2 regions of the Micromonospora sp. NPDC005197 genome follow, and region 1 is predicted to be linked to the other one. Evidence: riboswitches for the same ligand, from Rfam matches in the RefSeq annotation. Region 1 holds a riboswitch; the other holds the start of a gene.
What was found. Region 1 has a riboswitch for thiamine pyrophosphate ahead of ABZU46_RS03115 (ECF transporter S component). Riboswitches for the same ligand answer to the same signal wherever they lie in the genome.

Region 1 (15,711 bases):
AATGGAGGCGTCCCGTTCGATGGCCGCGCCGTCCACCTCGGAGGTGAGGAAGGCGCGGAACCGACCAAGGAACTCCTCGGCGCGGGCCACGTCGTCCGGGTCGGAGCGCGGCCAGGGATCGATCAGGTCGAGCCGGAACCGCCCGAGGAACAGCTCCTTGCCGAAGCTGGGCCGATCCCAGGTGGACTCCCGGGCGGCCTCGGCGACCTGCCGGGCCTCCTTCTCGGAGACCTGCCCCGCCTCCGCCGGCAACGGCCCGGTGCTGCCCGGTGTGGCGCTGCCGGCTTCGGAGTCGGGGCCGTCCGGTGCCGGTCGGCCATTCTGCGTCGTGGTCACGGCTGCCCCCTCGAACCTCGGTTGCGGCTGCGTCGACGTGCGCGACTACCGTCACGCTACCCCCGGTTGTTACCCAGGGGTAGCGCTGCGTGCGGATCGTCTGCTCGCTGCTCCGGCGGGGTCAGCGGCCGCTGAGCGTGTCCGGGTCGTCATCGTCGTCATCGATGTCGTCGTCCCCCCAGTTGCGGCGGGCGAACGGCAGGATCACCCAGAACAGGAGGAACCAGAGCCCGGCCAGCGCGCTGAGCAGGAACGCGATCGGCCGGTCCAGCACGAAGTCGGTGATCAGCAGGACCGCGCTGACCATCGCGATCAGCATGAAGGCGAGGCCGCCGGTGGCCATCCGGTGCGCGAACCGCACCAGCTCCGGCTTGCGCCCCTGACGGAACAGCGCCCGGTGGAACGCCACCGGCGAGATGATCATCGCGGTGGCGGCGGCCGCGGCGAGCAGCGCGACGATGTAGACGTCCCGCTGGAACTCGCTGGTCCGGGTGAACCCGTTGCTGAACGGCAGGGTGAGCAGGAAGGCGAAGAGGATCTGCACGCCGGTCTGGGCGACCCGCAGCTCCTGCAACAGGTCGGCGAAGTTGCGCTGCCAACGCTGCTTCTCGGTCTCCTTGGACACGCGCTACCTCCGGTCAGACGGTACTGCCGGCGGTCCCAGCCGCCGGCAGCAACGCCAATGCCCCACACGGCCGAGCGCGAAACAGGCTCACGACACGTTCCGGCCATCTCCCCGTCGCCCGCCGGTCATCGCCCGGTCGCCACGCCGTCGCCCGCCCGCCCCAAGCCGAGCCGCCCGCGCCACCCGCCGTGCCGTCGCCCGCCCGCGCCATGCCGACCGCCCGGGTCGCGCCATCGCCCGCGCCGCCGGGGGTCAGGAGCCGCGGCGGATCCGGCCGGCGTATCTGGCCTCCAGGGCCGTGTTGTGCGCGTCGCCGTCCGGGATGTTCGCCGACAGGTAGACCGGGGGCCGCTCCCCCGCTGCCAGCAACCGGGCGACGACCTCCACGGTGATCTGCTGCGCCAGCAGCGCCGCCGTGATCGAGGAGACCGCGCCGACCGCGCCACCGCCGGGCAGCGGCAGGGTCGCGTCGCCGTACGGTGCGCCGTTGTCGAGCACCACGTCGGCGAGGTCGGCCAGCTTGCGCCCGGACGGGTGGCGGGACGTCATCCGGCCGGAGTGCTGCGCCGAGGTGATCGCCACCAGCGGGTGACCATGCTCCTTGACCAGCGTGGCGAACTCGACCATCGCGCCGTTGACCCCGGAGTTCGACGCGAGCACGAAGACGTCGGCAGCCTGTACGGGGGCCAGCTCCCAGAGCCGGTGCGCCACCGCCGGGTCCCGCTCCAGCAGCGGCCCGAGACGATCGGCCGGTTCGCCGCCGAGCAGCACCAGGTCACGCAGCGCGATCCGGTTGGTGGGCACCAGACCACCCGCCCGACCGGCGATCTCCATGGCGAGGGCCTCCGAGTGCCCGGTGCCGAAGGCGTGCACCACCCCGTCGGCGCGTACCGCTTCGGCGATCAGATCGGCGGCCCGCCCGACCGCATCCCGCTGGCTGGCGGCCACCCGGCCGATCGTCTCGGTCACCACGGCCAGGTAGTCCTCGGCGCTCACACTCATGCGTCCTCCGTCGTCCGGTTGCGGGCCATCCACTGCACCGCGAAGTCGACCGCCGCCCGCTGGCGTACCAACCTCCCCGTCCCCGCGCCCACCGGGCCGCAGCGCACCGCCCCGGTGGCCTCCAGGTCCCGACCCAACGCGCCGAAGTCGCCCGCGTCGAGCCGGGGCGTACACCCAGCAGGCGCAGCTGCGCGGCGAGCGAGCGACGGGTGTCCGGCCCGCCGGCAGGTGCCGTCACGGCGCTCCTCCGCCCGGCGCCGGCCCACCCGGCGCCCGTCTGCCCGGCGTTCGTTGGCCCGGCGTGTCTCGGCACGGCACGGCTCAGGCCGTCCCGGCGATCCGGGCCAGGACCGCCTCGGCCAGCGCGGCGGGTGCGGCGTCCGGAATCCAGTGGCTCACCCCGGGCAGCGGTACGAAGCGGTAGTCACCGATGACGTTGGCGGCGCACGCCTCGGCGGCGGTCCGCCCGATGGCGACGTCCCGGTCGCTCCAGACGTAGGTGGTGGGTACCGCGACCGGGCCGACGCCGGCCAGGTCGGCGCGGGACATGGCCCGGTACCAGTTCAGGGCGGCGGTGAGCGCACCCGGCTCCCGCATCGGGTCGGCGTAGCGGTCCACCCGGGAGGCGTCACCCACCCCGCCGAGCATCTTGCGCAGCGCCGTCGCGTGCCACGCCAGCAGCACCTTCTCGGCCTTGCCCGGCTTGCGGAACAGCGCGATGTACGACGAGCGCGCCTTCTGCTGGCCGTCGGTGGCGAGGGCGTGCGCCATGGCCGCCGGGTGCGGCACGGACACCGCGGTCAACGTACGGACCCGCTCGGGGTGCGCGGCGGCCACCGCCCAGGCCACGATCGCGCCCCAGTCGTGGCCGACCAGGTGGACGGCGTCCACATCGAGCGCGTCGAGCACCGCCACCACGTCGGCGACCAGTTCCGGAATCCGGTACGCGACCACCGCCTCCGGCCGGGCACCCGGCGAGTAGCCCCGCTGGTCCAGCGCGTACGTGCGCAGCCCGGCGGCGTGCAGTGCCGGCACGACGTCGTCCCACTCGCCGCTGTGCTGCGGGAAGCCGTGCAGCAGGAGGACGGGAACGCCGTCGGCCGGGCCGCCGGTGCCTACCTCGAACGTGAGACCTCGCGCGTCGACCTGCATGATCGGCAGCCTACCCAGCCGGCCGAGCGCCGGCCCTGATGCGCGGGCGGCCGAATGCCCTGCTGGGCCGTTACCCCTGGTCGGTGCTAGCGTCACCGAGACAACTTCACATCCGACAGGGGAGCGCACAGCGCTGAGAGTGCGGGCACGCCCGCAGACCCTCGAACCTGATCTGGGTAATGCCAGCGCAGGGAGTTCGGTCGACCTCCAGCCGCGCCGTGAGTCCGGTGCCACCGGGCGCGCGGCGTGCGTCTTCTCCTGGTTCGTTCCACTGAACTGGGAGCACAGCATGGACAACACCACCAGCCGTTGGCGCACCATCGACATCGTGGTCGCCTCGGTGATCGCGGTCGCCTTCGGCGTCATCTTCTGGGCCTGGGGCCTGGTCTGGAGCGCCACCGAGGGCGCGTTCGCCTTCTTCCCGCCCGCGCAGACGCTGATCTACGGCGTCTGGCTGCTGCCGGCCGTGGTCGGCGGCCTGGTCATCCGCAAGCCCGGCGCCGCGCTCTACTGCGAGACGGTGGCCGCGGTCGTCTCCGCACTGCTGGGCAGCCAGTGGGCCGGCACGGTGATCCCTCAGGGCATCGTGCAGGGCATCGGAGCCGAGCTGGCGTTCGCCGCCTTCCGGTACCGGTCGTACCGGCTGCCGACCGCCGTGCTGGCCGGCGCGCTGACCGGTCTCAGCGCGGCGCTGTTCGACTTCTTCGTCTGGAACGTCGACTACGCGCTGGACGACTACCGCATCCCCTACGCCCTGCTCACCATCGTCAGCGCCACGATCATCGCTGGCGTGGGCGGCTGGCTGCTCACCCGCGCCCTGGCCAACACCGGCGCGCTGGACCGCTTCCCGGTAGGCCGAAACCGCGCCCTCATCTGAGGGCGCAACTGTCCCCGTGATCAAGAGGTTTGCGTCAACGGAAGCCGGAATTCTGACGCAAACCTCTTGATCACCGGCGGGGAGACGGCGGGAGGACGGCCGGGAGACGGCCGGGAGGGGGTGTTGGGTGGGCGGGGTACTGCTGCGGGGGTTCGGGTGGCGGCATGCCGGGCGGCGGGCCTGGGCTGTGCGCGGCGTGGATCTGCGGGTCGAGGCCGGAGAACGGGTGCTGCTGCTCGGGCCCTCCGGGGCCGGTAAGAGCACCCTGCTCACCGCGCTGGCCGGGCTGCTGCCCGAGGATTCCGGTGAGCAGGAGGGCACCGTCGAGATCGACGGGCTCGACCCCCGCAAGGCGCGGGAACGGGTCGGCATCGTCTTCCAGGACCCGCAGACCCAGCTGGTGATGGCGCGCAGCGGCGACGATGTCGCGTTCGGGCTGGAGAACCGGGGCGTGCCGACGGACGAGATCTGGCCCCGGGTCGACGAAGCGCTGCGGCGGGTCGGCTTCCCGTACCCCCGCGACCGCAGCACTGCCGCGCTGTCCGGCGGCGAGCAGCAACGCCTGGCCCTGGCCGGCGCGCTTGCCCTGCGGCCCGGCCTGCTGCTGCTCGACGAGCCGACCGCCAACCTCGACCCGGACGGGGCCGCCCTGGTCCGAGGGGCGGTGGCGGGCGCGCTGGACGCCGACACCACAGTGATCCTGGTCGAACACCGGGTCGCCGAGGCGCTGCCACTGGTCGACCGGGTGGTCGTCCTGGAGCCTGGCGGCGGGGTCCGCGCGGACGGGACGCCCGAGGCGGTCTTCGCCGCGCACGGCGCTGCCCTCGCCGCCGAGGGCGTCTGGGTGCCCGGTCACCCCATCGCACCCCGCACGGCCACCGCCGCCCCTGGCGACCTGCTGCTCACCGCCGACCGGCTCGGCCTGCCGCCCCGGCTGGGCCCCACCGACCTGGCGGTACGCGCCGGAGAGGCACTCGCCGTACGCGGACCCAACGGCGCCGGCAAGTCCACGCTGGCGCTGCTGCTCGGCGGCCTGCTCAAACCGGGCGCCGGCCGCGTCACCGCCTCGGCCGAGTTGGCCGGCGCCGACCACCGCGCTCCCCCGCACCGCTGGCGAGCGCCCGCGCTGGCCCGACGGATCGGGTCGGTCTTCCAGGACCCGGAGCACCAGTTCGTCACCGGCACCGTCTTCGACGAGCTGGCGCTCGGGCCACGCCGGACGGGTCAACCCGAGGCTGCCGTCCGGGAGACCGCCGCGGGGCTGCTGGACCGGCTGCGGCTGACCCGACTCGCGGCCGCCAACCCGTACACCCTCTCCGGTGGGGAAGCGCGGCGACTGAGCGTGGCGACGGCCCTGGCCACGGCGCCCCGCCTGCTGATCTGCGACGAACCGACCTTCGGGCAGGACCGGCGGACCTGGCGGGAGCTGGTCGACCTCTTCGCCGACCTGCGGGACGCCGGGCACGGCGTGGTCACGGTCACCCACGACCTCGACTTCGTCGCCGCGCTCGCCGACCGCACGGTCACCCTCCAGCGGGCACCGGACGGCGCCCGGTGATCAGCATCGAGCCGATCGCCGCGCCCGGCGCCCCGCTGGCCCGGCGCAACCCGGTGGCGAAGGTGGCCGCCGCGCTTGTCTTCTCGTTCACCCTGCTGGCGACGCTCGACCCGGTGGCGCCGGCGATCGCCATCGCGGTCGAACTCGCCGTCCTGCCGCTGTTCGGCGTCCGCTACCGGGTGCTGGCCCGGCGGGCCCTGCCCCTGCTGCTCAGCGCCGCCGGCATCCTGGTCACCCTGGTGCTCTTCGCCGCCGACCAGTCCGGCCGGATCCTGCTGGACGCCGGGCCGGTGCTGGTGAGCACCGGCGTGCTGCGCACCGCTCTCGGCCTGGTGCTGCGGGTCTTCGCGGTGGCCCTGCCCGGCGTGATCGTCTTCGCCACCACCGACCCGACCGACCTGGCGGACGCCCTGATCCAGAACGCGAAGGCGCCGGCGCGGTTCGCCGTCGGGTCGCTGGCCGCGTTCCGGCTGGTGCCGCTGCTCGGTCAGGAGTGGCAGATGATCAGCATGGCCCGGCGGGCACGCGGCGTCGACGCGGGACGCAACCCGGTGGCGAAGCTGCGGCTGTTCACGTCCACGGCGTTCGCGCTGCTGGTCGGGGCGATCCGCCGGGGCACCCGGCTGGCCGTCGCCATGGACGCGCGCGGCTTCGACGGCGACACACCCCGTACCGTCGCCCGACGCCAGCGCTTCGGCCTCGCCGACGCGCTGCTGATCGCCGGGGCGGCCGCGCTGGCCGGAGCAGCCCTGACCACAAGCGTGCTCCTCGGCACCTTCCGCCCGCTGACCGGCTGAGCGGGCCGCTCAGCCAGTCGAGACGATCCGCACCACCTCGGTGATGCGGTGGCCCCCTGCGCTGCGCAGGCCACCACATCACCGACCTTGGTGCCACCGCCCCGACGGGTCGGGTCGGTCAGCTCCGGCGGAAGGCGTACCGGCGGGGCTGGCCGGCCCGTTGGCTACGGCCACCGCCCGAGCGGTTACCCCCGGCCTGCGGTGGCCCGGCCGTCGGTGCCGTCGGTCGCCCGGCGGTCTTCGGCAGATCGTCCACCGTCGGCGCGTCGACCGCCGCCGGCACGTCGACGGCCAGCGCCGGCTCAGCCAGCGCGGGCTCCCTCAGCGCCGCCGGCAACGCGCGCTCCCCCAGCGCCGCCGGCTCGGTCAGCACGGCTGGCAGCGCCGGCTCGATCGGTTCGACCGGGAGGTCGGGGCGGGTGGGTGGGAGCGGGCCGTGGCCGGCCGCCGGGTCGGTGCCCAGCGGCGTCGGCGCGGGCGTACGGGTCTTCTTCGGATTGCGCCTGGCGGGCATCCGGGCCTCCTTCGGTGCCGACCGTCCCGGCGGTCCCGGCGGTCCCGCGCTTCGGCGGTCGGTCGGATCGGCTGGTGACCGTGGCAACGCGACGGTCGAGCGGGAAGGGACTGCTCACCGGGGATCGGGCCGGGTCAACACCGCCGAACGGTGGACGGAGACGCGCGACGCCCGGGAGCGCACGGACCGCGATCGCGGGGCGGCGGGCCGGCTCGGGAAGTGGGGCGTCAGTTACGCATGCCCGAACCCTAACCACCGCCCGATGAGACGCGCACCCGATTTCCTGGCACGATCGGCGCATGCTGATCGCGTTCTCGATCACCCCGCTCGGTGCCGGCGACTCCGTGGGTGACCTGGTTGCCGAGGCGGTACGGGTGGTCCGCGAGTCCGGGTTGCCCAACCGGACCGATGCCATGTTCACCACCGTCGAGGGCGAGTGGGACGAGGTGATGGCGGTGGTGAAGCGGGCGGTCGACGTGGTGGCCGCGCAGGCGCCCCGGGTGAGCGTCGTCCTGAAGGCCGACGTCCGGCCCGGGGTCACCGACGCGCTCACCGCGAAGGTGGCGCGTGTGGAGGACCGACTGGCCCAGGGGTGAGCGTGGCTGCCGGTCGGGGTGTGGACGCGCCGGGCGAACGGGCCGCGACCAGGCGGTGACCCGCCGTGGGACGACTCGCCCACGATGCCGCGCGCCGCGATACGGTCGCAGCAGGATAGTTCGACGGCGAGAGGTGGCGGCACGAATGGCTGAGCAGGCGACGGCGCAGATCGGCGTGACCGGGCTGGCGGTGATGGGCCGGAACCTGGCCCGCAACCTGGCCCGCAACGGCTTTACCGTGGCGGTGCACAACCGGTCGCCGGAGCGCACCCGCAGCCTCGTCGCCGAGCACGGTGACGAGGGCACCTTCGTGCCCGGTGAGTCGATGGCCGACTTCGTGGCGTCGCTGGAACGGCCCCGCGCGGTGATCGTGATGGTCAAGGCCGGTGCGCCCACCGACGCCGTGATCGACGAGCTGGTGCCGCTGCTGGAGGAGGGCGACATCATCGTCGACTGCGGCAACGCCCACTTCGCCGACACCCGTCGCCGGGAGGAGTCGCTGCGCGCGCAGGGGCTGCACTTCAGCGGCACCGGCGTCTCCGGTGGTGAGGAGGGCGCGCTGCTCGGGCCGAGCATCATGCCGGGCGGTTCCGCCGAGTCGTACGCCAAGCTCGGGCCGATGTTCGAGAAGATCGCCGCCCACGTGGACGGCGTGCCGTGCTGCATGCACGTCGGGCCGGACGGCGCCGGGCACTTCGTCAAGATGGTGCACAACGGCATCGAGTACGCCGACATGCAGCTCATCGCCGAGGCGTACGACCTGCTCCGGTCCGGCCTGGGCGCGAAGCCGGCGGAGATCGCGGAGATCTTCCGCGACTGGAACAACGGCGAGCTGGAGTCCTTCCTCATCGAGATCACCGCCGACGTGCTCGCGCACACCGACGCGGCGACCGGCCGCGCGTTCGTCGACGTCGTGCAGGACCGGGCCGAGCAGAAGGGCACCGGCCGGTGGACGGTGCAGAGCGCCCTCGACCTGGGCATCCCGATCACCGGGATCGCCGAGGCGACGTTCGCCCGCTCGCTGTCCGGGCACGTCGACCAGCGCGAGGCGGCCCGGCGGGCGTTCCCGGACGCCGGTGAGAAGTGGGAGGTCGCCGACCGGGACGCGTTCGTGGAGGACGTGCGCCGGGCGCTGCTCGCTTCCAAGATCGTCGCGTACGCGCAGGGCTTCGACCACATCCGGGCCGGCAGCCAGGAATACGACTGGGACATCGACCTCGGCGGCACGGCGACCATCTGGCGGGGCGGCTGCATCATCCGCGCCCGCTTCCTGAACCGCATCCGCGAGGCGTACGACGAGCAGCCCGACCTGCCGACGCTGCTCGTGGCGCCGTACTTCGCCGAGGCGGTCGCGGCCGGCGTGCCGAGCTGGCGGCGGGTCGTGGCCGACGCGGCCCGGGCGGGGGTGCCGACGCCGGCGTTCTCGTCGTCGCTGGCGTACTTCGACGGGCTGCGCGCCGAGCGGCTGCCCGCCGCGCTGATCCAGGGCCTGCGGGACAACTTCGGCGCGCACACCTACCAGCGCGTCGACCGCGAGGGCTCGTTCCACACCACCTGGGCCGGCGAGAAGACCGAGTCCCCGGCGTAGCCGGAACCCCGCCGCGCCCCGCCCCGCACGATCGTGCTCGATCCATGATGTAGTGGCCTTCCGACAACGGGAGGCCACCACATCCATGTTCGAGCATGATCATGGGACCCGACGGCAGGTACGCGTGGGCACCCGTCAGGCGACCGTGGCGTGCATCTCCCAGACGAGGATCTCGGCCGGCTCGTCGGCGGTCACCCGCCGGCCGCCGGTCATGATGAGCCGGGCGGCGTCGCCGGTGCCGAGCGGGCCGCTGTCCTCCAGGGTCACCGTGCCGTTCGGCACGTACAGGTGCACGAAGGGCGCGTCCGGGAGGGTGACCTCGTCGCCGGGGCCGAGTCGGGCGGCGTGCAGGGTCGCGTACCGGTTGCGGATCCGGATCGCGGACGCGCCGTCGTAGCGGTCCATCCCGGACGCGATCGGCACCAGGCCGCCGCGCAGCAACTCGTCCTCGATCTCCAGCTGCTCGTAGCCGGGGTCGACGCCCTGTTCGTCGGGGAGCACCCACATCTGCACGAAGTGCACGGGGTCGCTGTGCGGCTCCTGGTTGTTGAGCCGCCAGGCGTCGTTCTTCTCCGAGTGCAGGATGCCGGTGCCGGCGCTCATCCGCTGCGCCAGGCCGGGGTAGATCACCCCGGAGTGGCCGGTGGAGTCCTGGTGCACGAGTGAGCCGCGCAGCACCCAGGTGACGATCTCCATGTCCTCGTGCGGGTGGGTCTCGAAGCCGGCGCCGGGCCGGACCACGTCGTCGTTGTTCACCAGCAGCAACCCGTGGTGGGTGTTGGCCGGGTCGTAGTGCCGGGAGAACGAGAAGGAGTGCTTGGAGTCCAACCAGGAGATCCGGGTGGCGAACCGGTCCTCGGCCCGACGCAGGTCGACCGACGGCGCGGGTGCGGTCACCAGGCACGCTGCCCGGCGTCGGGGGTCGACGGCGCCCAGGTCAGGGCCGGTTCACCGGTGACCAGCTCGGCGATCTCACCGGTGCGCAGCTGCGGCGTGTGACCGAACTCCGCGCAGTGCTGCTCGGCGATCTCGGCGCAGATCTCGGCGACCTGTTCGCAGATCGGGTCGCCCAGATCCGCCGCGTTCAACGCCATGATCATTTTGTACCGGAGATCCCGCATATCCACCCCCAGCCGCCGATTCCCGCCGAGTCCCGCCACCTCCGGACCCTACCTGCCCCCACCTCCCCGAACCCCGACCCGGGCCTTCGCCGCCGCCCTCCAGTGCACGTACGGCACCGGCTGCGGCGAGTGCCCCGGCTGCCACACCACGATGGGCGGCACCAACGCCGACGTCCGGATGGTGGTGCCGGAGGGGCTCTCGATCGGCGTCGGCGAGATGCGCGCGCTGGTGCTGCGCGCGGCCAGCACCCCGTCCGGCGGGCGCTGGCAGGTGGTGGTCATCGAGGATGCCGACCGGCTCACCGAGGCGGCCGGCAACGCGCTGCTCAAGGCCATCGAGGAGCCGCCACCGCGTACGGTCTTCCTGCTCTGCGCCCCGTCCACCCACCCGGACGACATCTCGGTGACCATCCGGTCGCGCTGTCGTGTCGTACCCCTGCGGCAGCCGCCGGCCGCGGCGGTGGCCGAGGTGCTGGTCCGTCGGGACGGCATCGCGCCCGACGTGGCGCAGTGGGCGGCGGCGGCCGCGCAGGGGCACGTGGGTCGGGCTCGCCGGCTGGCCCGCGATCCGGAGGCCCGCAAGCGGCGTGAGGCGGTCCTCGCCGTGCCGCGCCGGCTGACCGGCGTCGGCGCGGCGTTCGACGCGGCGTCCGCGCTGATCGAGGCGGCCGAGGCGGAGGCTGAGGCGTCGGTGTCCGAGGCGGACGCGACCGAACGGGCCGCGCTGGAGACCGCGCTCGGCGCGGGCGGCACCGGCCGGGGCGCGGCCGGCGCGATGCGCGGCGCCGCCGGGCAGCTCAAGGAGCTGGAGAAGCGGCAGAAGTCGCGGGCCACCCGGGCCCAGCGGGACGCGCTGGACCGCGCGCTCGTCGACCTGGCCGGCTTCTACCGGGACGCGCTCACCATGGCGCTGCGGGCCCCGGTCGATCCCGTGCACACCGACACCGCCGCGCTGGCCGGCGCGGGGGCCCAGAAGTGGGACGCCGAGGGGTCGCTGCGCCGGCTGGAGGCCGTCCTCGCCTGCCGGGCGGCGATCGAGGCGAACGTCAAGCCACGGATCGCGGTCGAGGCGATGATGCTCGCCCTCTGGAAGGGCTGACCCGCAGCTCCAGCCGGTTGTCCACAGCCATCGACACGCGCGATTGCTGTGCGGTACGGTCCGGTGTGCCGTGGTGACGGTGACGGCACGCTCAGTGAGGGGCCATCCGGGAGGAGTCGCCGATGCCGCGGGGGGAGATCGACGAGGCCTGGATCGAGGAGGCGGTGCGGCGCTACCGCCGCATCGAATCGCTGCAGGCCGAGTTCGACCAGGCCGTGTCGACCGTCGAGGTCACCGTCCGGTCGCCGGACGGGTTGGTCGAGGTGGTGGTCACCGCCGGTGGGCGGATCACCGACGTCCGGTTCCTCGGGCCGCTGCACACCCGCAGCCCACGAGACGTGGCGGGCTCGGTGCAGGCCGCCGTCACCGCGGCCGCCGACGCCGCCGAGTGGGCCCGGGAGAAGCTGCACAACGAGACGTTCGCCGCCTACCGACCGCTCGCGGGGGCCTGACATGGACACCCTGCGCGCGCTCTCCGCCCGGCTCGACGAGGCGAGCGCCACGCTGACCACCCTGTCCCACACGGTCACCGCCAGCGACCCGGCCCAGGCCGCGTTCGGCACGGACGCCCCGGGCCGCCCCGGCGAGATCGGTCGCGCGCTGCACCGACAGTGGACCGCCGCCACCGACGACCGGGCCCGCGAGGCACGGGCCGCCGCCGCTCGGCTCGCCGCCGCCGCCTCGGCGGTCCGCGAGGCCGCCGACCGGTACGCCGAGGTCGACCGCGCCGCCCGCCGCCGGATCATCGGGGAGCCGTGATGGACCCACTGGACCGGCTCGCCGAGCCCGGCCTCGACCTGCTCCACCGGGTGGACGCGTTGCTCGCGGCCGGCGTTCCCGAGGGCCACCGGGTCTGGCCTCTGCTGCGCCGGATGCAGGTGCTGCCGGGTGACGCCGTCCGGGGCTTCCTCGACCTGCACCCGGCGCCGCTGGCCAGCGCCGGGCACGCGGTGCGCCGGCTGGTCCGGGGGTACGACGACGTCGGCGCGGCGCTCACCGACCCGGTGCTCTGGTCCGGTCCGGCCGCCTCGGCGTACGGGCAGGAGCGCGCCGCGCTGCTGCGCCATGTCGACGAGGGCCCGGAGAGCCTGGTCGGGCGACTGGAATCCACCGCCGGGTACGCGGACGCGCTCGCCGACTGGGTGGAGGGCAGCCGCCTCGCCCTGGCCCGAACGATGGCCGACGTGCTGCGCTCGGCCGAGGCGGTGGCCGTGGTCACCGCCACCGCCACCGGCCCGCCGGCCCGCCTGACGCCGGTCGGGCCGGGTGTCGCCGACGCGGCCGAGATCGCCGCGCGGGTGCTGGCGGTGCTGTGCGTCGCGTACGACGGCGCCGAGACACTGCTGCGCCAATGGGCGCCGAGCCTGGCCGAGTCCACCTGGCGGTCGTCGATGGACGCCCGTCCCCGCTACGACCAGCCCACCCGGGTCGGCTGGTAGCCGATAGCCGCGTCCCCCGACAGGCCACGGCGTCGCTCGCGGGCGCCCGAGCAGAGTCGGCGCCCACGGCGACGCCGTGGTCTTCCCCCTGCACCCCCCGCAGGTCTGCCTCCACTCAACGCCGCCCGGAGACGTTTGTCCCCCACCCGCGGCCGGAATCAACCGTCCGGGCGAGGGTCAACGGCACGACGGGTGGCCCGGCAATAGGTCAAGTCGACGGTCATGGATGCCGGTGCAGGGATCGGCCGGTGCGCCCTTTGCGGTGATGCGTCGTAAGGTGGGGGGATGGGCATGCTCTGCGCGGTCAGCTTCAACCGGTACGGGCGCCTCTACTACCTCGACCCGGGCGAGTTGCGCCCGCAGGTGGGCGACCGGGTGCTGGTGCCGACCGACGACGGGCCCGAGGTGGCCGAGTGCGTCTGGGCCGCCCAGTGGGTGACCGAGGAGACCGACGGCTTCCCCCGGCTGGTCGGGCTGGCCGGCGACGACGACCTGCTCCGGGACGAGGCGCTGCGCCGTCGTAAGGCCGAGGCGAAGGTGGCGGCGAAGCGGCTGATCCGTGCGCACGGCCTCCCGATGAAGGTGGTGGCCGTCGACCACGTGCTCGGCTCGGGTGACGGCGGCGGCGAGCGCAGCACCGTCTACTTCACCGCACCGCACCGGGTGGACTTCCGTTCCCTGGTCCGCGACCTGGGCGCCACCCTGCACTGCCGGGTCGAGTTGCGGCAGCTCTCGGCACGGGATTCGGCCCGCGTCCAGGGCGGCATCGGCTCGTGTGGTCGGGACCTGTGCTGCGCGACGTTCCTCACCGACTTCGAGCCGGTGACCATCCGGATGGCCAAGGACCAGGATCTGCCGCTGAACCCGCTGCGCATCTCGGGGGCGTGTGGCCGGTTGATGTGCTGCCTGAAGTACGAGCACCCGCTGTATGACAGAAGCGGCACATACCCGACGAGCGGCCAGCGGGTTACCACCCCGGAAGGCGAGGCCAGGGTCGTCTCGCGGCACGTCCCGAGCGAGACGGTGACTGTTCGCCAGCTCTCCAGCGGCGAGACCAAGCGGTGCTCGCTGTCTGACGTCTGCGGATCGCGCCGGTCATACGAAGAAGGCCCCACTCCGTAGAGCAGGACCTCCTCCACCCCAGGGGAACCGGACTACACCCCCTGGCCCCCCGGCTAACCCTGTTGATCAAGAGGTTTGCGTCAAAATTCGGGCCCCGAATGACGCGAACCTCTTGATCACCTGGTGGGTGCGGTCAGGGTCAGTGCAGGACCATGGGGGGTTCGGTCAGGTGGGGAGTTAGCGGAGTTTTCGGGGTCAGCCAGCTTGCGGAGGGGGAGTCGTCGGGGTTGACCTGCCAGTCGCGGGAGACCCGGTCGATTCCGATCGGATAGACGGTCAGCGTGCCGTCCGGGTCGATGCGCAACCGCAGGAACGACTTGGAGTCCTCGATACCCTGCCCGGCGAACAGCTCGTTGACGTTCACCCCGAACGCACCGGCGACCAGCAGGTACGCCGCCACCAGCTGACTGGCCACCAGGCCGATGACCGGGCCGTACAGCACCGCCGCGGCGACCGCAGGCAGCGGCCACGGCCAGTCGTAGAACGGCAGCGCCAACCAGACCCAGGTGCCGCCCGCGGCCAACGCCACCTGGGCCACGCCGTGGCTGACGCCGAGAATCCAGTGCCGGACATGCCGCTTGCCGCTGGCACTGGGCGGCTTGGCGAACAGGACCGCCGCCACCACCGTCACGAGCACCATCAGCACCAGCGGGACGCTGAACAGTCGCTGGTCGGTGCTGTCGGCCCAGTTCGCCGCCGCGCCCGCCATGGCCAGCATCAGCAGGGTGTGCAGGGTGCCGAGCAGCGTGGTGAAGCCGGGGTTGCGGAACGGCAGCCGGGCAAAGATGCCCCAGCCGTAGCGCCGGGAGCGGGCCGCGTCCGGATAGCGGGCCACCAGATCGTACGGCTGTGTGCGGCTGGCCCGTCGAGCCAGCGTGTCCCGAGGCGGCACCTCGATGCGCTCCGGCAGCTTGTGCGTCGGGTACAGGTACGCACCGCCGCCGCCACAGGTGATCAACTGCCGGTCCGGGCCGGCGTAGCGGGCGTAGTGGTGCAGGTCGCCGGAGAGCAGCAGCCGCACCTGCGCCCCGGTCGGGTCGATGATGGTCCGGACGAAGTAGTCGATCGAGTCGTACGCCATGGGGTCGTCGGCGGCCTTGACCCAGGTCGGCGACGGTGCCGCAATGATCACCTTCGACTCCGGGGTGAGTCGCCGGGCCACCTCGTCGAAGTAGGCCAACTGTGGGTCGTCCAGGTATGAGCCGGACTGGTCGTCGACGCCCAGCAGCCACCAGGCGGCCGGCAACTCCACGGCGAAGTACGACCGCGACTGCCCGGTGCGCCAGCCGGCGAAGTTGCGGTCCCGGGAGCGAACGAACAGCCGCAGGAAGGCGGTCAGGCCGTCGTACCAGTCGTGGTTGCCCGGCACCGCGAACAGCGTGGGACGGTCGGGCGGGGCCGCCGGCAGCGCGGCCTGGTACGGCCCCTTGCACCGGTTCTCGTACTCCGCGTAGGCCGCCGACGGGTACACCTGGTCCCCGCCCATCACCAGGGTCTGCGCACGGGGCAGCCGGTGCCCGTCCACGGTCAGCTCCGGCTGCGCCAGCAGGTACGCGACGGAGTAGGTGGCGTGGAAGCCGTCACCGAGGTCGGCCGCGTAGTCGAGCCACAGCCCGCCGTCCGGCCCCGCCTGGCGGAAGATGCCGTCGCCGAAGGCGTTCTGCAACTCGCGCTTGTCCAGGTAGGCGCCGAAGAGGATCGCCAGCAGCGTGCGGATACCGGTGCTGATCAACAGGAACGGGGCCAGCCATGGCACCGGCTTGCGGGGGGTGAAACCCAACTCCAGTGGATCGGTGGAGCGCGGCCGGCGAGGGGCCCGCTCCCCGTCGGGTTGCTCGCCCGCCGGGGTCTGGTGATCGTCGCGTTCGTCACTCACCCGCCGCAG
Region 2 (15,711 bases), on a different contig from region 1:
GGGCGACGTCGCGGACCAGGTCGGCCACCGACGCGCCGCCGGGGACGCTGCGCCCGGCCCCGTTCACCGTCAACTCCACAGGTCCTCCTCGGTCGTCCGTCCAGGTCCGCTCACGTCGCCCGCGCCGGGCCGTGCCGCGTCGCCGGCCGGAGAGGCGACGGCGAACCGGCGTCCGCTCACGTCGCCCGCGTCGGGCCGTGCCGCGTCGCCGGTCCCGGTCGACGACGCGACGGCGAACCGGTCCGCGCCGAAGGGCGCGAGCAGCGGGTCGGGCACGCCGGTGGTCACCAGGTCGGCGATCTTCTCGGCGGTGATCGGGGTGAGCACGATGCCGTGCCGGTGGTGCCCGGTGGCGGCCAGGACGTCCGGCCGGCCGGGCAGCGGCCCGAGGATCGGCGCGTTGTCCGGCGTTGCGGGCCGCAGACCGGCGACCGCCTCGACCAGGTCGTACTCGGTCAGCTCGGGCAGCAGGTCGACACCAGCTCGCAGCAGCCGCAGCACCGCGCCGGCGGTGACGCTGGTGTCCGCGCGCTCCTCGACCGTCGCGCCGAGGACCACCTCGCCGTCGGCGCGGGGCACCAGGTAGACGTGCTCGCCGTCGGCGTACCCCCGGATCACGTGCCGGAAGCCCGGCGCGACGCCGCCGGGCGCGCGCAGCCGGAGGATCTGGCCCTTCACCGGCCGCACGGGCAGGCCGGTGAGCGCGGCGGCCCCGCAGCCGGCGGCGACCACGGTGACCCCCGCGTCGACGTCCGACAGCCGCCGGACCGGCTGCGGCACGAGCACCGCGCCGGCCCGCTGCGCGGCCGTGCGCAGCGCCGGCACCAGCAGCCGGGGGTCGACCTGGTGGTCGGTGGGCGCGAGCGCGCCGCCGCGCACCCGAGGGGCGAGCGCCGGTTCGCGGTCGCGCAGCTCGCTGGGGCGCAGCGGCGTCACCGGCAGACCCAACCCCTGTTGGTACGCCCAGAGCCGGCGTGCCTCGGCGAGGTCGTCGCCGGTCAGCCCGACCATCAGGGTGCCCTCGGTCCGGTAGCCGATCTCGGTGCCGCTCGCCTCGGTCAGCTCGGCGGTGAACCCGGGCCAGCGGGCGGCGGACGCCACCAGCAACTCGGTCAGCCGCCGCTCACCGAAGTACGCCTCGGCGACCGGGGAGAGCATGCCGGCGGCGACGGCCGATGCCCCCGACCCGGGAGCCGGGTCGTGCACCTCGACGCGCAACCCCCGGATGGCACAGCGCCACGCGATGGCCAGTCCAATCGGGCCCGCGCCGACCACCGCCACATCGGTGCGCGTCACGCCAGCGCCCGCAGCAGGTCGGCGGTCGCCCGCGCGGGGTCGGCGGCGTCGGAGAGCGCGCCGACCACCGCCACCCCGTACGCCCCGGCGGCCCGCAGCGCCGGCACCCGGTCGGCGGTCACCCCGCCGATCGCGATGACCGGCACGTCGACGGCGTCGGCGACGGCGCGGACGCCCGCGGGCCCGATGGGATCCGGCAGGCCGTTCTTGGTGCTGGTGGCGTGGCATGGGCCGACGCCCAGGTAGCTGGCCCCGGCGGTGACCGCCTCGACCGCCGTCTGCGGCGCGCGTGCGGTGGCGCCGAGCACTCCGGTCGGGCCGAGCACGTGCCGGGCGGCGGCGACCGGCAGGTCGTCGGCCCCGACGTGCCCACCGGCGGCGCCCACCGCGAGCGCCACGTGCAGCCGGTCGTTGACCAGGCAGGTCGCTCCGTACGGCGCGCAGAGCGCCAGCACCCGGCCGGCCAGGTCGTACGCCTCGCGATCGGTCGCGGAGTCCTCCACCCGGACCTGCACGACGAGGTCGGCGCGGGCCGCCGCGAGGGCGGCCCGGACCACGGTGAGTGGGTCACGCCCGGGTCGGGTGTCGGTGATCAGATGCAGTCGTCCAAGGGACGGCACGGCAACACTCCTCCCTGCGCCGGCATTACCCGGATCAGGTTCGACGGTCGGGGGCTGTCAGCCCCCCTCTCAGCCCGGTACACCGGGCTCCCGTGGGTTACTTGCTTGTCACCGTACGACAGTTCCGCCGGTCTGCCAAGGGAGCGGCCGCCGGCCGGACACGGCTCCATCGATGGGGTACTTTCTCCGGTCCTGTTCGGAATGTCGCACGCCGTTGCAGAACCGTTACCGGCCGGCATCTTGCCCGACATGGATACACCAGAATTAATTTGTTCAGCGATTCGACAAAATGCCGGTGGGGACGCCCTGGCACGGCCTCCCCGCCGGCTCCATCCGGGACGGTCTTCGGCAGCCGGCCCCCGCGATTCCTGTCCACCGCGACATTGGAGGCGGCGTGTCCCGTTCTCGTCGTACCCGTTTACCACTCACCGCTACCCTGCTCTCCCTAGCGCTCGCCTCGACGACCCTGCTCGGGTCGCCGGCGCAGGCGGCTCCGGCCGCGGCGCAGGTCCCCCCGCGAGACGCGCAGGCCGCGGCTCCGGTCACCCAGGTGGTGCCGAAGGCACCGAAGGCCGCAGCGGCCGACCCCTACTCCGTCCTGGTCTTCTCCAAGACCGCCGGCTTTCGGCACGACTCCATCCCCACCGGCATCGCCGCCATCCAGCAGCTCGGCGCGGCGAACGGGTTCACAGTGGACACCACTGAGGACGGCGCCTCGTTCAACGACGCCAACCTCGCCAAGTACAAGGCCGTGATCTGGCTCTCCACCACCGGTGACGTCCTCGACGCCGACCAGCAGGCGGCCTTCGAGCGCTACGTGCGGGCCGGCGGCGGTTACGCCGGCGTCCACGCCGCCTCGGACACCGAGTACAGCTGGGCCTGGTACGGCGACCTGGTCGGCGCGTACTTCGCCAACCACCCGCAGAACCAGCAGGCCACCGTCAAGGTGGAGGACCACGCCCACCCGTCCACCGCCGAACTGCCGGACCGCTGGTCCCGGTTCGACGAGTGGTACAACTTCCAGACCAACCCCCGGCCGGACGTGCACGTGCTGGCCAGCCTGGACGAGAAGAGCTACACCCCGGGCGCCGGCGCGATGGGCGCCGACCACCCGACCGCGTGGTGCCAGGACTTCGACGGTGGCCGCTCCTGGTACACCGGCGGCGGGCACACCCGGGAGTCGTACGCCGAGCCCGAGTTCCTCAAGCACCTGCTCGGCGGCATCCAGACGGCGGCCGGCGTGGTCGACGCCGACTGCGGCGCCTCGAAGACGTCCAGCTTCGAGAAGGTCACGCTGGACAGCAACACAAGCAACCCGATGGAGCTGGACATCGCCCCCGACGGGCGGGTCTTCTACATCGAGCGCGACGGCCGGGTGCAGATCATCAAGCCCGACACCGGCAGCACCGTCACCGCCGTCGACCTGGACGTCTTCACCGGCAACGAGGACGGCCTCATCGGCATCCGGCTCGACCCGGACTTCGCCACCAACAAGTGGGTGTATCTCTACTACGCCCCGAACGACGGCGTCACCCGCAACCTGCTGTCCCGGTTCACGGTGACCGGCGACACCATCGACCCGGCGAGCGAGAAGCAGGTGCTGCGGGTCGACACCCAGCGCAACACCTGCTGCCACGCGGGCGGCAGCATGACCTTCGACAGCGCCGGCAACCTCTACCTGGCCACCGGTGACAACACCAACCCGTTCGAGTCGAACGCGTACTCGCCGCTCGACGAGCGGCCGGGCCGTCAGGACTACGACTCGCAGCGCACCTCCGCCAACACGAACGACCTGCGCGGCAAGGTGATCCGGATCCACCCGGAGGACGACGGGACGTACACCGTTCCGACCGGCAACCTCTTCGCGCCGGGCACCGAGAAGACCCGTCCCGAGATCTACGCGATGGGCTTCCGCAACCCGTTCCGGATCGGCACCGACCCGAAGACCGACACGCTGTACGTCGGGGACTACGGGCCGGACGCCAACGCGGACAACCCGAACCGGGGCCCCCGCGGTCTGGTCGAGTGGAACGTCGTGACCCCCGGCAACTACGGCTGGCCGTACTGCACCGGGACGAACGAGGCGTACAACGACTACACGTTCCCGTCCGGCCCGAGCGGTCCGAAGTTCGACTGCGCCGCGCCGGTGAACAACTCGCCCAACAACACCGGCCTGACCAACCTCCCGCCGGTCGTCCCGGCCACCGTCGACTACGGCTACGCCGGTGACGCGCGGTACCCGGAGATCGGTGGCGGTGGCGCCCCGATGGGCGGTCCGGCCTACCGGTACGACGCCAACCTCAACTCCACCCGCAAGTGGCCGGCCTACTACGACGGCAAGGCGCTGCTCGGCGAGTGGAACCAGAACAAGATGTACACGATGCAGATGACCGCCGACGGCAAGTCGTTGGTGGACATCAACCAGCTGCTCACCGGTATGCGCATGATCCGGCCGATGGACTTCGAGTTCGGCCCGGACGGCGCGCTCTACCTGATCGAGTGGGGCACGGGCTTCGGCGGCAACAACGACGACTCCGGCATCTACCGGATCGACTACACCGCCGGCGACCGCGCACCGATTGCCGCGGCGTCCGCCAACCCGACCTCGGGGCCGGCGCCGTTGACGGTCGCCTTCTCCAGCGCCGGCTCCCGGGACCCGGACGGCGGCGCGCTCACCTACGCCTGGACCTTCGGCGACGGGCAGACCTCCACCGAGGCCAACCCGACGCACACGTACGCCACGGCGGGCAACTACACCGCCCAGCTCACCGTGACCAACCCGAAGGGCCGTACCGCGGTGGCCAACGTGCCGGTCACCGTGGGCAACACCGCACCGACGGTGAGCATCGAGTTCCCGCCGGACGGTGGCTTCTTCAACTGGGGTGACCAGGTCCGCTACACGGTCAAGGTGACCGACCCCGAGGACGGGCAGATCGACTGCGCCCGGGTGAACCTGCAGGTGCTGCTCGGTCACGACGAGCACGCCCACCCGCTGGAGCAGCACACCGGCTGCACCGGCACCGTCCAGACGTCGCTCGCCTCCGGGCACGGCGCCGAGGCGAACGTGTTCGCGGTCTTCGAGGCCACCTACACCGACAAGGGCGGGGCCGGCGGGTCCGGCGCGCTCACCGGCCGGGACATCGAGATCCTGCAGCCCAAGCAGAAGCAGGCCGAGTACTTCACGGCCACCGGACGGGTGCCGGGCGGCACCGGCGGCGGAGACGCCGGCGTGCAGCGGGAGACCGGGGCCGACACCGCAGGTGGCGGCCAGAACATCGGGTTCATCGAGGACGGCGACTGGTGGTCGATCGTCCCGGCGAACCTGACGAACATCACCGAGATCCGGTTCCGGGCCGCCTCGGCCGCCGCCGGCGGTCGGATCGAGGTCCACGCGGGCGCCGTCGACGGACCGGTCGTGGCCACGGCCACCGTTCCGGCGACCGGCGCGTGGCAGACGTACACGGACGTGAGCGCGCCGGTCACCGGTGCCGCGAGCGGCTCGCTGTACTTCGTGGCCCGCGATCCGAACGGCGGAACGGGTTCCCTGTTCAACGTCAACTGGATGGACTTCGTCGGCCGCGGCGTCACCGAGAACGGGCCGCCGGTGGTCACCGCCACCGCGACCCCGGCCACCGGCACCGTGCCGGTCACCGTCTCCTTCGACGGCACGGCCACCGACGCCGAGGGCGACACCCCGCTGACGTACGCCTGGGACTTCGGTGACGGCGGTACGGCGTCCACCCTGGACGCCAGCCACACGTACACCAGCGTGGGAGCCTTCACGGCCACCCTCACGGTGACCGACAGCAAGGGCGCCAAGTCGTACGCCACGGTGCCGGTGCGGGTGAACGCGCCGGACACGTCCTGCTTCGGGGCGCGTTCGGACGACTTCAACGGCACCAGCCTCGACAAGGGCCGGTGGACCAGCGTGGTCCGGGAGAACCAGCTCTACTCGGTCAGTGGCGGCGCGCTGCGGCTGCCGACCGGGGTCGGTGACCTCTACGGCGCGCGCAACGACGCCACCAACCTGGTGCTCCAGGCGGCTCCGAGCGGCGCCTGGGAGATGACCACCAAGGTCACCCTGCCGGTGACGGCCAACTACCAGCAGGCTGGCCTGCTGGTCTACGGCGACGACGACAACTACGCCAAGCTGGACCTGCTCTACAACGGCAGCCGGCGGGTGGAGTTCATCCGGGAGACGGCCGGAACGCCGCGCAACGACGCTGCCGACAACGCCGCCGCACCGGCGGGTGACACCGTGTACCTGCGGATCACCAGCGACGGGACGAACCTGACCGCGGCCTTCTCGGGCGACGGGCAGACCTTCACCCCGGCCGGCCGGTCGGCCGCGCTCGCCGGCATCACCAACCCGCGGATCGGGGTCTTCGCGCTCAACGGAGGCACCGAGGCACCAGTGGTCGACGCGGCGTTCGACTCGTTCCAGGTCACGCCGGACGCCCCGGCCGGCCCGATCGACCCGTCGGACGAGTTCACCGGCGACACGCTGGACAAGTGCCGGTGGGACGCGATCCTGCGGGAGGACCCGAACGGTTACCGGGTCACCGGTGGCGCGTTGCGGATCGACGTGCCGAACGGTGACATCTACGGCACCAGCAACACCGGGCCGAAGAACTTCATCCTCCAGACCGCGCCCTCGGGCGACTGGACCCTGGAGACGGCTGTCGACGGCAGCCTGCTGAACGAGCAGTACCAGCAGGCCGGTCTGCTCGTGCAGGCGGACGACGACAACTACCTGAAGTTCGACTTCATCGCGGACAACCAGGCCGGCCAGACGGTGACGCGGCGGATCGAGTTCCGCAGCGAGATCGGCGGCGTCGTCCAGAACCCGCAGCCGGAGGCCACAAGCCTCACCTCGGCGGTGTGGCACCTGCGGCTGGCCCGCAGCGGCGACACCTTCACGGCGTCGTACTCGGCCGACGGGACGACCTGGACCACGCTGGAGGCGCTGACCAACAGCGCGGTCGGGGCCACCCCGAAGGTCGGTCTGTTCACCCTCGGCGCCAACCAGACGGCGTCGAAGACGGCCTCGTTCGACTACTTCCGGCTGAGCACCAAGGTGGTCACCGACGAGACCGCTCCGGTGACGACGGCGGCGGTGTCCGGCACCCCCACCGACGGGTGGTACACCGGGCCGGTGACGGTCACCCTGACCGCCGCCGACGAGGCCGGCGGCAGCGGACTGGCCGGTACGGCGTACCAGCTGGACGGGGCCACCACCTGGACCGACTACACCGCTCCGGTGACGGTCAGCGGGGACGGCGAGCACGAGCTGCGATTCCGCTCGACGGACCAGGCGGGCAACGTGGAGTCGACGAAGACCGTCTCGGTCAAGATCGACGCCACCGCGCCGGTCACCACGGCGACGTTCGCTCCGGCGAACGACGCGGGCTGGCACAACGGAACGATCCCGGTGGTGCTGACCTCGACCGACGCCGGTTCCGGAGTCAAGACGGTCGAGTGGTCGCTGGATGGAGGCGCGTGGACGCCGTACTCGAAGCCGGTCGAGGTGACCGGTGACGGGCAGCACGAGCTGCTGTACCGCTCCACCGACAAGGCGGGCAACGCCGAGACGCTCAAGTCGGCGATCCTGAAGATCGACGGCACCAAGCCGACGCTGCTGGTCTCCGGTATCGCCGACGGCCAGCTCTACGGGGACAGCCAGGACGTTCGGGTGTCCTGGCAGGCCGTCGACCCGACCTCGGGCATCGCGACCGTGGTCGGCCAACTGGACGGCAAGGCGTACGCCAGCGGCACCCTGCAGGCCATGTACGAGCTGCCGCTCGGCCTGCACGAGCTGACCGTCACCGCGACCGACAAGGCCGGCAACACGACGACCTCGGCGGTCCGGTTCTTCGTCACCACCTCGTTCCGGGACATGCAGTTCCTGCTGGACCGGTTCAAGGCGACGGGGCGGCTCTCGGCCAAGGCCCACAAGGATCTGACGAACAAGCTCGACGCCGTTCGTAAGGCCGAGGCGGCGGGCAACGACAACAAGGCGCTCAAGGAACTGACCGCATTCCGGAAGCTCGCCGCGGACACCAAGCTGGTGACCGAGGCGGAGATCCGGGACGTGCTGATCCGCGACGCCGACGCCATGACGGTGCGGCTCGGCGGAACGCCGGCCAGCAACGCCGGGGTCAAGGCGAACGACGGCAAACCCGTCAAGGGTGCCGGGCGACTGAGTGGCGACGTCACCCGGCTCGCTCCGGGCCGCCAGCTCTGATCCGACGAGGCCCCTCCCCGACGCCACGGTGTCGGGGAGGGGCCTCCCTCATCCGTAGTGAGGAGATGTCCGTGACGGGTATCCGCAAGGTGGTCGCCGCCGTGTTCGCCGGACTGGCCCTGACCCTGTTCGCCGCGGTCCCGGCGGCCGCCCAAGCCGACAAACTCAAGCTGACGGTGGCCGGCGACGGCGCCGAGGGGGTCACCATCCAGGCCACCTACACCGATGGCCGCCGGCTGGACCAGCTGGTGCGGTTGGTGCTCACCGCCACCGGCCCGGACGGGCAGCGGGTCGGGCCGGTGCAACTGGAGCCACAGCCCGAGGGACAGGGCTTCTACAGCAGCGGCCCGGTGCTCTCCACCGGCACGTGGAAGGTGACGGTGAACTCCCCCGCTCCGCTGCAGGGCAAGGCCACCGCCACGGTGCAGGCCCGGGCGGCGCAGTCACCTCCGGCCCCCAGACCGGTCGCGGTGACCGCGGACGGGACCGGCGACCGCGGGGCGGGCGCCGGCTGGTGGCCGTTCGCGGCGGCCGGCCTCGTGCTGGTCGCCGCGGCGATGGGGGCGGCCATGCTGTTCGGCCGCCGCCGCACCTGGACGCCGAACGACTGACCGACCGGCGCTCCGGCGCCACTGAAACGACCGGGCCGGGCCGCGACGAGCGGCCCGGCCCGGTGTCGTTCAGGCGACCACGCGCCCGCCGCGCTCAGAGGATGGCGCGCAGCGCCGCCAGGTCGTCGTCGCTGGGCTCCCAGGTGCCGGCGGCGGCGTTCGCGTACACCTGCTCGGGCGTGGTGGCGCCGGCGATCACCGAGGTCACCGCCGGCTGGGCGGCCAACCCGCCGATCGCCACCTGGAGCATGGTCAGACCCCGCTCGGCCGCGTACGCCTCGATCGCCTCGATGGTGTCCCAGTCGGCCGCGGCGAGCCGGTCGGCGTACCGGCCACCGCCGGAGAGCCGGCTGCCGGCCGGCGGCTGCCCGCTGCGCTTGTACTTGCCGGTGAGCAGGCCGTTGGCGAGCGGGAAGAACGGCAGCATGCCGAGGCCGAACCGCTCGCAGGCCGGGATCACCTCGGCCTCCACGGACCGCTCCAGCAGGCTGTAGTGGTTCTGCGCGCTGATGAAGCGGGACCGGCCGTTGGACGAGGCGACCCAGTCGGCGTCGGCGATCTGCCAGCCGGCGAAGTTGGAGTTGCCCAGGTAGCGGACCTTGCCGTCGCGGACCAGATCGTCGAGGGCCGCGAGGGTCTCGTCGATCGGGGTGCCCGGGTCGGGCTCGTGCATCTGGTACAGGTCGATGTGGTCGGTGCCGAGCCGGCGCAGCGACGCCTCCACCGCGCGGGCGATGTACCGCCGCGAACCCCGGGCGCCGAAGTCCGGACCGTTGAGGCCGTTCATGTCCATGCCGAACTTGGTGGCCACCACCACGTCGTCCCGGCGTCCCTTGAGCGCCTGCCCGAGCAGCTCCTCGGAGCCGCCCTGCGGCTCGCCGTAGATGTCGGCGGTGTCGAAGAGGTTGATCCCGACGTCAAGGGCGGCGTCCACGACCGCGCGGGTGCCATCGAGGTCGAGCTTGCGGCCGAAGTTGTTGCAGCCGATCCCGACGACGGACACCACGAGCCCGGAGTCGCCCAGCCGGCGATAGGTCATCTCAGTCACGAGATCCACCCTATGCCGGCCGGACGCACCGCCGCCCGGTGACCGCTCAGCCCACGTCCCAGACCGGCTCCGGGGTCTCCACCACCTCGCTGTCGCCCCGGAACAGCACGAACCGGTCGAAGGAGCGGGTGAACCACCGGTCGTGGGTGACCGCCACCACCGTCCCCTCGAACGCGTTCAGGCCCGCTTCCAGCGCCTCGGCGCTGGCCAGGTCGAGGTTGTCGGTGGGCTCGTCGAGCAGCAGCAGGGTCGCGCCGGACAGCTCCAACAGCAGCACCAGGAACCGGGCCTGCTGCCCGCCGGAGAGCGTGCCGAAGCGCTGGTCGCCCTGCCCGGCCAGCTCGTAGCGGCTGAGCACCCCCATCGCCGCGTGCCGGTCCATCCCGGTGCGGTGCTCGTCACCCCGCCACAGGATCTCGACGAGCGTCTTGCCCATCAGCTCCGGTCGGTCGTGGGTCTGCGAGAAGTGGCCGGGGCGGACCCGGGCGCCGAGCCGGGCGGTGCCGTCGTGCGTCACCGGGGCGAGCGCGCCCGCCCCGTCGACCGGTCCGTTCGCCGGGTCGGGATCGGTGCCACCCCGGGCCAGCAGCCGCAGGAAGTGCGACTTGCCGGTGCCGTTGGCGCCGAGCACCGCCACCCGGTCGCCGTACCAGATCTCCAGGTCGAAGGGGAAGGTCAGGCCGTCCAGCTCCAGCTGGTCGCAGACGACCGCGCGCTTGCCGGTTCGCCCGCCGGTCAGCCGCATCCGGATGTCCTGGTCCTTCGGCGGTACGGGCGGCGGCCCGGCCTCCTCGAACTTGCGCAACCGGGTCTGCGCGGCCTGGTAGCGCGAGGCCAACCCGTCGTTGTACGCGGCCTTCTGCTTGTACATCAGCATCAGCTCGCGCAGCTTCTGGTGCTCCTCGTCCCAGCGCCGGCGCAGCTCGTCGAGACGGGCGTGCCGGGCCACCCGCGCCTCGTACCAACTGGCGAAGCCACCGGGATGCACCCAGGCGCTGCCGCCCTCCACGGCCACCACCCGGGCGGCGCTCTGGGCCAGCAGCTCGCGGTCGTGCGAGACGTAGAGCACCGACTTGGTGGACTCGCGCAGCCGCGCCTCCAGCCAGCGCTTGCCGGGCACGTCGAGGAAGTTGTCCGGTTCGTCGAGCAGCAGCACCTCGTCCGGGCCGCGCAGCAGCAACTCCAGGGCGAAGCGCTTCTGCTGGCCGCCGGAGAGGGTACGCACCGGCCGGTCCCGTACGGCGTCCCACGGCTGGTTGAGCACGATGGTCGCGACGGTGTCGAAGAGCACCTCGGCGTCGTACCCGCCGGCCTCGCCCCAGGCGCCGAGCGCGTCGGCGTACGCCAGCTGGGCCTTTCCGGCGGCGCTGCTGAACTTGCCGCGGACCTCGGCCGCCCGCATGGCCGTCTCGGTCTCGGCGAGCCGGCGGCCGGCGTCGCGCAGCGGTGGCGGGGCGAGCGACAGCGCCAGGTCGGCCAGCGTCGTCTCGTCGCCGATCATGCCGATGAACTGGCGCATCACGCCCAGCCCGCCGGCCCGCGCGACCGTGCCGGTACGCACCGGCAGGTCACCGGCGACCATCCGCAGCAGGGTCGTCTTTCCCGCGCCGTTCGGCCCGACCAGGGCGACCTTGGCGCCCTCACCGACCCGGAACGACACGTCGGCGAAGAGTTCCCGACCGTCGGGCAGGATGTGCCCGACCGCTGCCACGTCCACGTATCCCACGCCGGGATCCTGCCCCAGCCAGGGCCGGGAGGGACATCCAATTACCGGGTGACCCGCAGCACCCGGAAGCCCTTCTGGCTGGCGTGCCGCTCGACCTGCCAACCCTGGTCGACGATCCAGCGGTGCAGCGAGTCGCCGCCGAGGTGGCGGGCGACGACCAGCCAGCCGACGCCGTCCGGGGCGAGTCGGGGCAGCCAACGCAGCAACAGCTCGTGCAACTCGTCCTTGCCGATGCGGATGGGCGGGTTGGACCACAGCTGCGCGAACCGGAGGTCCGCCGGCACGTCGTCCGGTGCGCTGACCCGGACCCGGTCGGCGGCGCCGATCCGGGCCGCGTTGACGGCGGTCAGTTCGCGGGCGCGGGCGTTGACGTCGACCGCCCAGACGGTGCTCGCCGGTGCCACGTCGGCCAGCACGCAGGCGATCGGGCCGAACCCGCAGCCGAGGTCGAGCAGGTCACCGGTGGTGTCGGCGGCGGGCAGCTCGGCCTTGCGCAGGAGCACCGCCGTGCCGGGGTCGAGGCGGCTGGCGGAGAAGACGCCGCCGGCCGAGACGAGCTGGTAGTCGCGGTCGGCGACAGAGAACTCGACTTCGCGCGCCGGCGCGTCGCTGGCGGGCTGCGCGGTGAAGTAATGGTCGCCGGTCACGCCGGCAATTCTCGCACCGGCCCGGGTCGGCCACGACACGGCCCACAGCCGCATTTCCCAATATTACCCCCTAAAGGGACAATGGCTCCTACTCTAGGCGACATGGTGTATCGGTACGAGTCCGAAGAGGACGCATTCGAGGACCCGGAGCCCGGCTCCGACCTGGCCGTGCTCGGCGCCGGTCCGCCTCCGCCGGCCGGCCCCTCACCGTCCCGGTTTCCCGCTCCGTCGCTGCCCCGACCCAACCAGCTGATGCTGCCGTCGACCCAGCCGCCGCCGGTCACCCGCGTCAGCACCCCGGTCGCGGCCCCCCGCAGCCAGGTCTACACCTCGGCCCAGCCGGTGGAGCCGCCCGCGCGGCGCGGCGGCGGGCGACTCTGGCAGGTGCTGGTCGGCGGTGCGGCCGTCCTGGTCCTGCTCGCGCTCTGCGGTCTGGGCGCCGCCGCGCTGCTGGTGGACAACAAGCCGGCGCCACAGGCCACCCCGACGTACCAGCCGAACGTCGCCGCGTCCGCTTCCGCGCAGCGGCAGGATCTCGACTCGCGGGACACCGACCAGGCGCCGCTCACCGCGAAGGAACTCTTTCCCGGCAAGGAGTTGAAGCTCGCCGACGGCCAGCCCGCCTACGAGATCCTCAAGACGCACTCCAGCGGCAGTTGCGCCGTCGCCGCCACCGACGAGGTGGCCGACCTGCTGGTCCGGCTCGGCTGCAACCAGGTCGTCCGGGCGACGTTGCGGGCTCCCGGCGGCGACCACCTGGTCACCGCCGGCCTGTTCAACCTCACCGACAAGGTCAGCGCCGAACGGGCCCGGGACCGGATCCGGCAACTCCTCGACGACCGGCAGGGCCGGTTCCGGGGGCTGTCCGCCGGCGACGACGCGGATGTCCTGGCCACCGCCCCGGCACGGGTCGGCTGGCAGGTCCGGGGCCACTACCTGGTGTACGCGCTGGTGGTCCGCGCGGACGGAGCCGCGGTCAAGTCCGGCGACACCAAGATCCGGGAGATCCTGTTCGACATGATCGAGGCGCACCTCAGCCGAGGCGTCCTGCAACGGCGGGCCGACAGCCGCACGGCCGGACAACCAACGGCAGCGCCGACCGAGAGCGGCGGAACCCAGAGCGGCAGCAGCAGCGGCGACGGCGAACTGCCCGGAGACTGATCCGCGCCTCCGCCCGACCGGTGTGCCGCCGACCGGTGGCACACCCGTCGTCGTCCGCTGCCGCCGTCGTCAGCCTTCTCGACGGGCGGACGAGGTCGCGGCCGCCGTTGTCAGCCCTCGACGGGCACGCGCAGGCGGCGGGTCAGGTCGGCGCGGCGGGCGTAGTCGGCCGGGTCGGCCGGGTAGCCGACCGCGACCAGGGTGAGCCCGTGCGCCGGGGCCACCGTCACCTCGCTGGAACGCTCCTGCCGGTCGAGCAGGCTGCCCGGCCACTGGACCGCCCGACGGCCGTCGCCGGCCGCGAGCATCGCCCCCACGAGGCTGCGGACCATCGCCTGGCAGAACGCGTCCGCCTGCACGGTGGCGACCAGGATGCCGTCCGGGTCGCGCCGCCAGTCCAGCCGGGTCACCTCGCGCAGCGTCGTCGCGTTCTCCTTGCGCCGGCAGTACGCGGCGAAGTCGTGCTCACCGACCAGACCGGCCGCGGCGGCGTTCAGGGCGGCCAGGTCCAGCGGTCGCGGCCAGGCCAGCACCTCGTGCCGGCGTAGCGGCTCGGCGCCGTACGGGGCGTCGGTCACCCGGTACTCGTAGCGCCGGAAGGTGGCCGAGAACCGGGCGTCGAAGTCGGCCGGCACCTCCGACATCGCCCGTACCCGCACGTCGGTGGGGAGCAGCCGCGCGAGCCGGCGCAGCAGCCGTCCGTCGTGCTGCCGCCACACCTCGGCGGGGAGGTCCAGGTGGCAGACCTGCCCGGTGGCGTGCACCCCCGCGTCGGTGCGACCCGCGACGGTCAGACCGGTCGCCGTGCCCGCGCCGAGGACCAGGTCCAGGGTCTCGACGAGCACCCCGGCGACGGTCCGCCGGGTCGGCTGGGGCGCCCAGCCGGAGAAACCGGCGCCGTCGTACGAGACGTCCAACCGCAGCCGGATCCGCTCGTCCACCTCGTACCTCCTGTTACGGGTCGGGCCCGGCACCCCGATGGGGGTGCCGGGCCCGACGTTGCCCTTGATCAGGCCTTGTTCTCGGTGGCCTCGTCGCTGTCCTCGCGGGCGGCGTCGGTGTCACCGGACGCCGACGCCGGCGCCTCGGAGTCCTGGTCGGCCGGGGCCGACTGCGGGGCCTCCTCGGCCGGGGCGAGCGCCTCGACCTTGTCCTGCTGCGCGGCCTTGCGGGCGGCGGTCTTCTTGTTCACCTTCGGCTCGGCGACCTGAAGCTCCTCCACCAGCTCGATGATGGCCATCGGCGCGTTGTCACCCTTGCGCGGACCGGTCTTCACGATCCGGGTGTAACCGCCGGGGCGGTTGGAGTACCGGGGCGCGATCTGGTCGAACAGGGCGTAGACAACGTCCTTGTCCTTGACGACACCCAGCACCCGCCGCCGCGAGGCGAGGTCACCGCGCTTGGCCTTGGTGATGAGCTGCTCGGCCAGCGGACGCAGCCGGCGGGCCTTCGTCTCGGTGGTCTGGATCTTGCCGTGCTGGAACAGCGCGGTCGCCAGGTTGGCGAGCATCAGCCGCTCGTGCGAGGGGCTGCCGCCGAGGCGGGGGCCCTTGGTGGGCGTGGGCATTTTTGGTGCTCCTCAGTTGTGGCGGCAGCGCGGACTAGAGCTGCTCGGTCTCGCGGTAGTCGTCGGTGTCGTAGTCGGCCTCGCCGAAGGTGTCCACGACGTGCGCCGGGTCGAAGTTCGGAGCCGAGTCCTTCAGCCCGAGACCCATCCCGGCGAGCTTCATCTTGACCTCGTCGATCGACTTCTGACCGAAGTTGCGGATGTCGAGGAGGTCGGCCTCGGTACGCCCGATGAGCTCACCAACGGAGTTGATGCCCTCGCGCTTGAGGCAGTTGTAGGAGCGGACGGTGAGGTCCAGCTCCTCGATCGGCAGAGCGAGGTCCGCCGCCAGCTGGGCGTCCTGCGGGGACGGCCCGATGTCGATGCCCTCGGCGGTCTCGTCCAGCTCCCGGGCCAGCCCGAACAGCTCCACGAGCGTCGAACCGGCGGAGGCCAGCGCGGTACGCGGGCCCATCGACGGCTTGGTCTCGACGTCGATGATGAGCCGGTCGAAGTCGGTGCGCTGCTCGACGCGGGTCGCCTCGACGCGGTAGGTCACCTTCAGCACCGGCGAGTAGATCGAGTCGACCGGGATACGGCCGATCTCGGCGCCGGACTGCTTGTTCTGTGCAGCCGTCACGTAGCCCCGGCCCCGCTCGACGGTCAGCTCCATGTCGAGCCGGCCCTTGCCGTTGAGGGTCGCGAGCTTGAGGTCCGGGTTGTGCACCGAGACGCCGGCCGGGGGCTGGATGTCGCCCGCCGTCACGTCGCCCGGGCCCTGCTTGCGCAGGTACATGCTGACCGGCTCGTCG

Region 2: it holds a riboswitch for thiamine pyrophosphate, as region 1 does, so the genes downstream of both, thiE (thiamine phosphate synthase) here and ABZU46_RS03115 (ECF transporter S component) in region 1, are expected to answer to the same signal.

What each region holds. Positions count from the first base shown of each region.
Region 1 is NZ_JBEXHY010000004.1:62,531-78,241, forward strand. It holds gene ABZU46_RS03090 (acyl-CoA dehydrogenase family protein) at 1-336, opposite strand, end outside; gene ABZU46_RS03095 (DUF6328 family protein) at 458-961, opposite strand; gene ABZU46_RS03100 (SIS domain-containing protein) at 1,214-1,963, opposite strand; gene ABZU46_RS03105 (AAC(3) family N-acetyltransferase) at 1,960-2,229, opposite strand; gene ABZU46_RS03110 (alpha/beta fold hydrolase) at 2,285-3,115, opposite strand; TPP riboswitch at 3,223-3,327, shown strand; gene ABZU46_RS03115 (ECF transporter S component) at 3,405-3,992, shown strand; gene ABZU46_RS03120 (ABC transporter ATP-binding protein) at 4,120-5,550, shown strand; gene ABZU46_RS03125 (energy-coupling factor transporter transmembrane component T) at 5,547-6,347, shown strand; gene ABZU46_RS03130 (hypothetical protein) at 6,466-6,861, opposite strand; gene ABZU46_RS03135 (MTH1187 family thiamine-binding protein) at 7,161-7,457, shown strand; gene gndA (NADP-dependent phosphogluconate dehydrogenase) at 7,603-9,045, shown strand; gene ABZU46_RS03145 (pirin family protein) at 9,181-9,942, opposite strand; gene ABZU46_RS03150 (thioredoxin reductase) at 9,939-10,139, opposite strand; gene ABZU46_RS03155 (DNA polymerase III subunit delta') at 10,072-11,265, shown strand; gene ABZU46_RS03160 (YbaB/EbfC family nucleoid-associated protein) at 11,388-11,717, shown strand; gene ABZU46_RS03165 (hypothetical protein) at 11,719-12,024, shown strand; gene ABZU46_RS03170 (hypothetical protein) at 12,024-12,704, shown strand; gene ricT (regulatory iron-sulfur-containing complex subunit RicT) at 12,990-13,826, shown strand; gene ABZU46_RS03180 (metallophosphoesterase) at 13,966-15,702, opposite strand.
Region 2 is NZ_JBEXHY010000045.1:1,597-17,307, forward strand. It holds gene thiS (sulfur carrier protein ThiS) at 1-79, opposite strand, end outside; gene thiO (glycine oxidase ThiO) at 70-1,296, opposite strand; gene thiE (thiamine phosphate synthase) at 1,293-1,916, opposite strand; TPP riboswitch at 1,911-2,020, opposite strand; gene ABZU46_RS16850 (ThuA domain-containing protein) at 2,311-8,160, shown strand; gene ABZU46_RS16855 (hypothetical protein) at 8,226-8,771, shown strand; gene ABZU46_RS16860 (aldo/keto reductase) at 8,866-9,828, opposite strand; gene ABZU46_RS16865 (ATP-binding cassette domain-containing protein) at 9,866-11,545, opposite strand; gene ABZU46_RS16870 (methyltransferase) at 11,587-12,192, opposite strand; gene ABZU46_RS16875 (hypothetical protein) at 12,295-13,353, shown strand; gene truA (tRNA pseudouridine(38-40) synthase TruA) at 13,464-14,294, opposite strand; gene rplQ (50S ribosomal protein L17) at 14,363-14,920, opposite strand; gene ABZU46_RS16890 (DNA-directed RNA polymerase subunit alpha) at 14,955-15,711, opposite strand, start outside.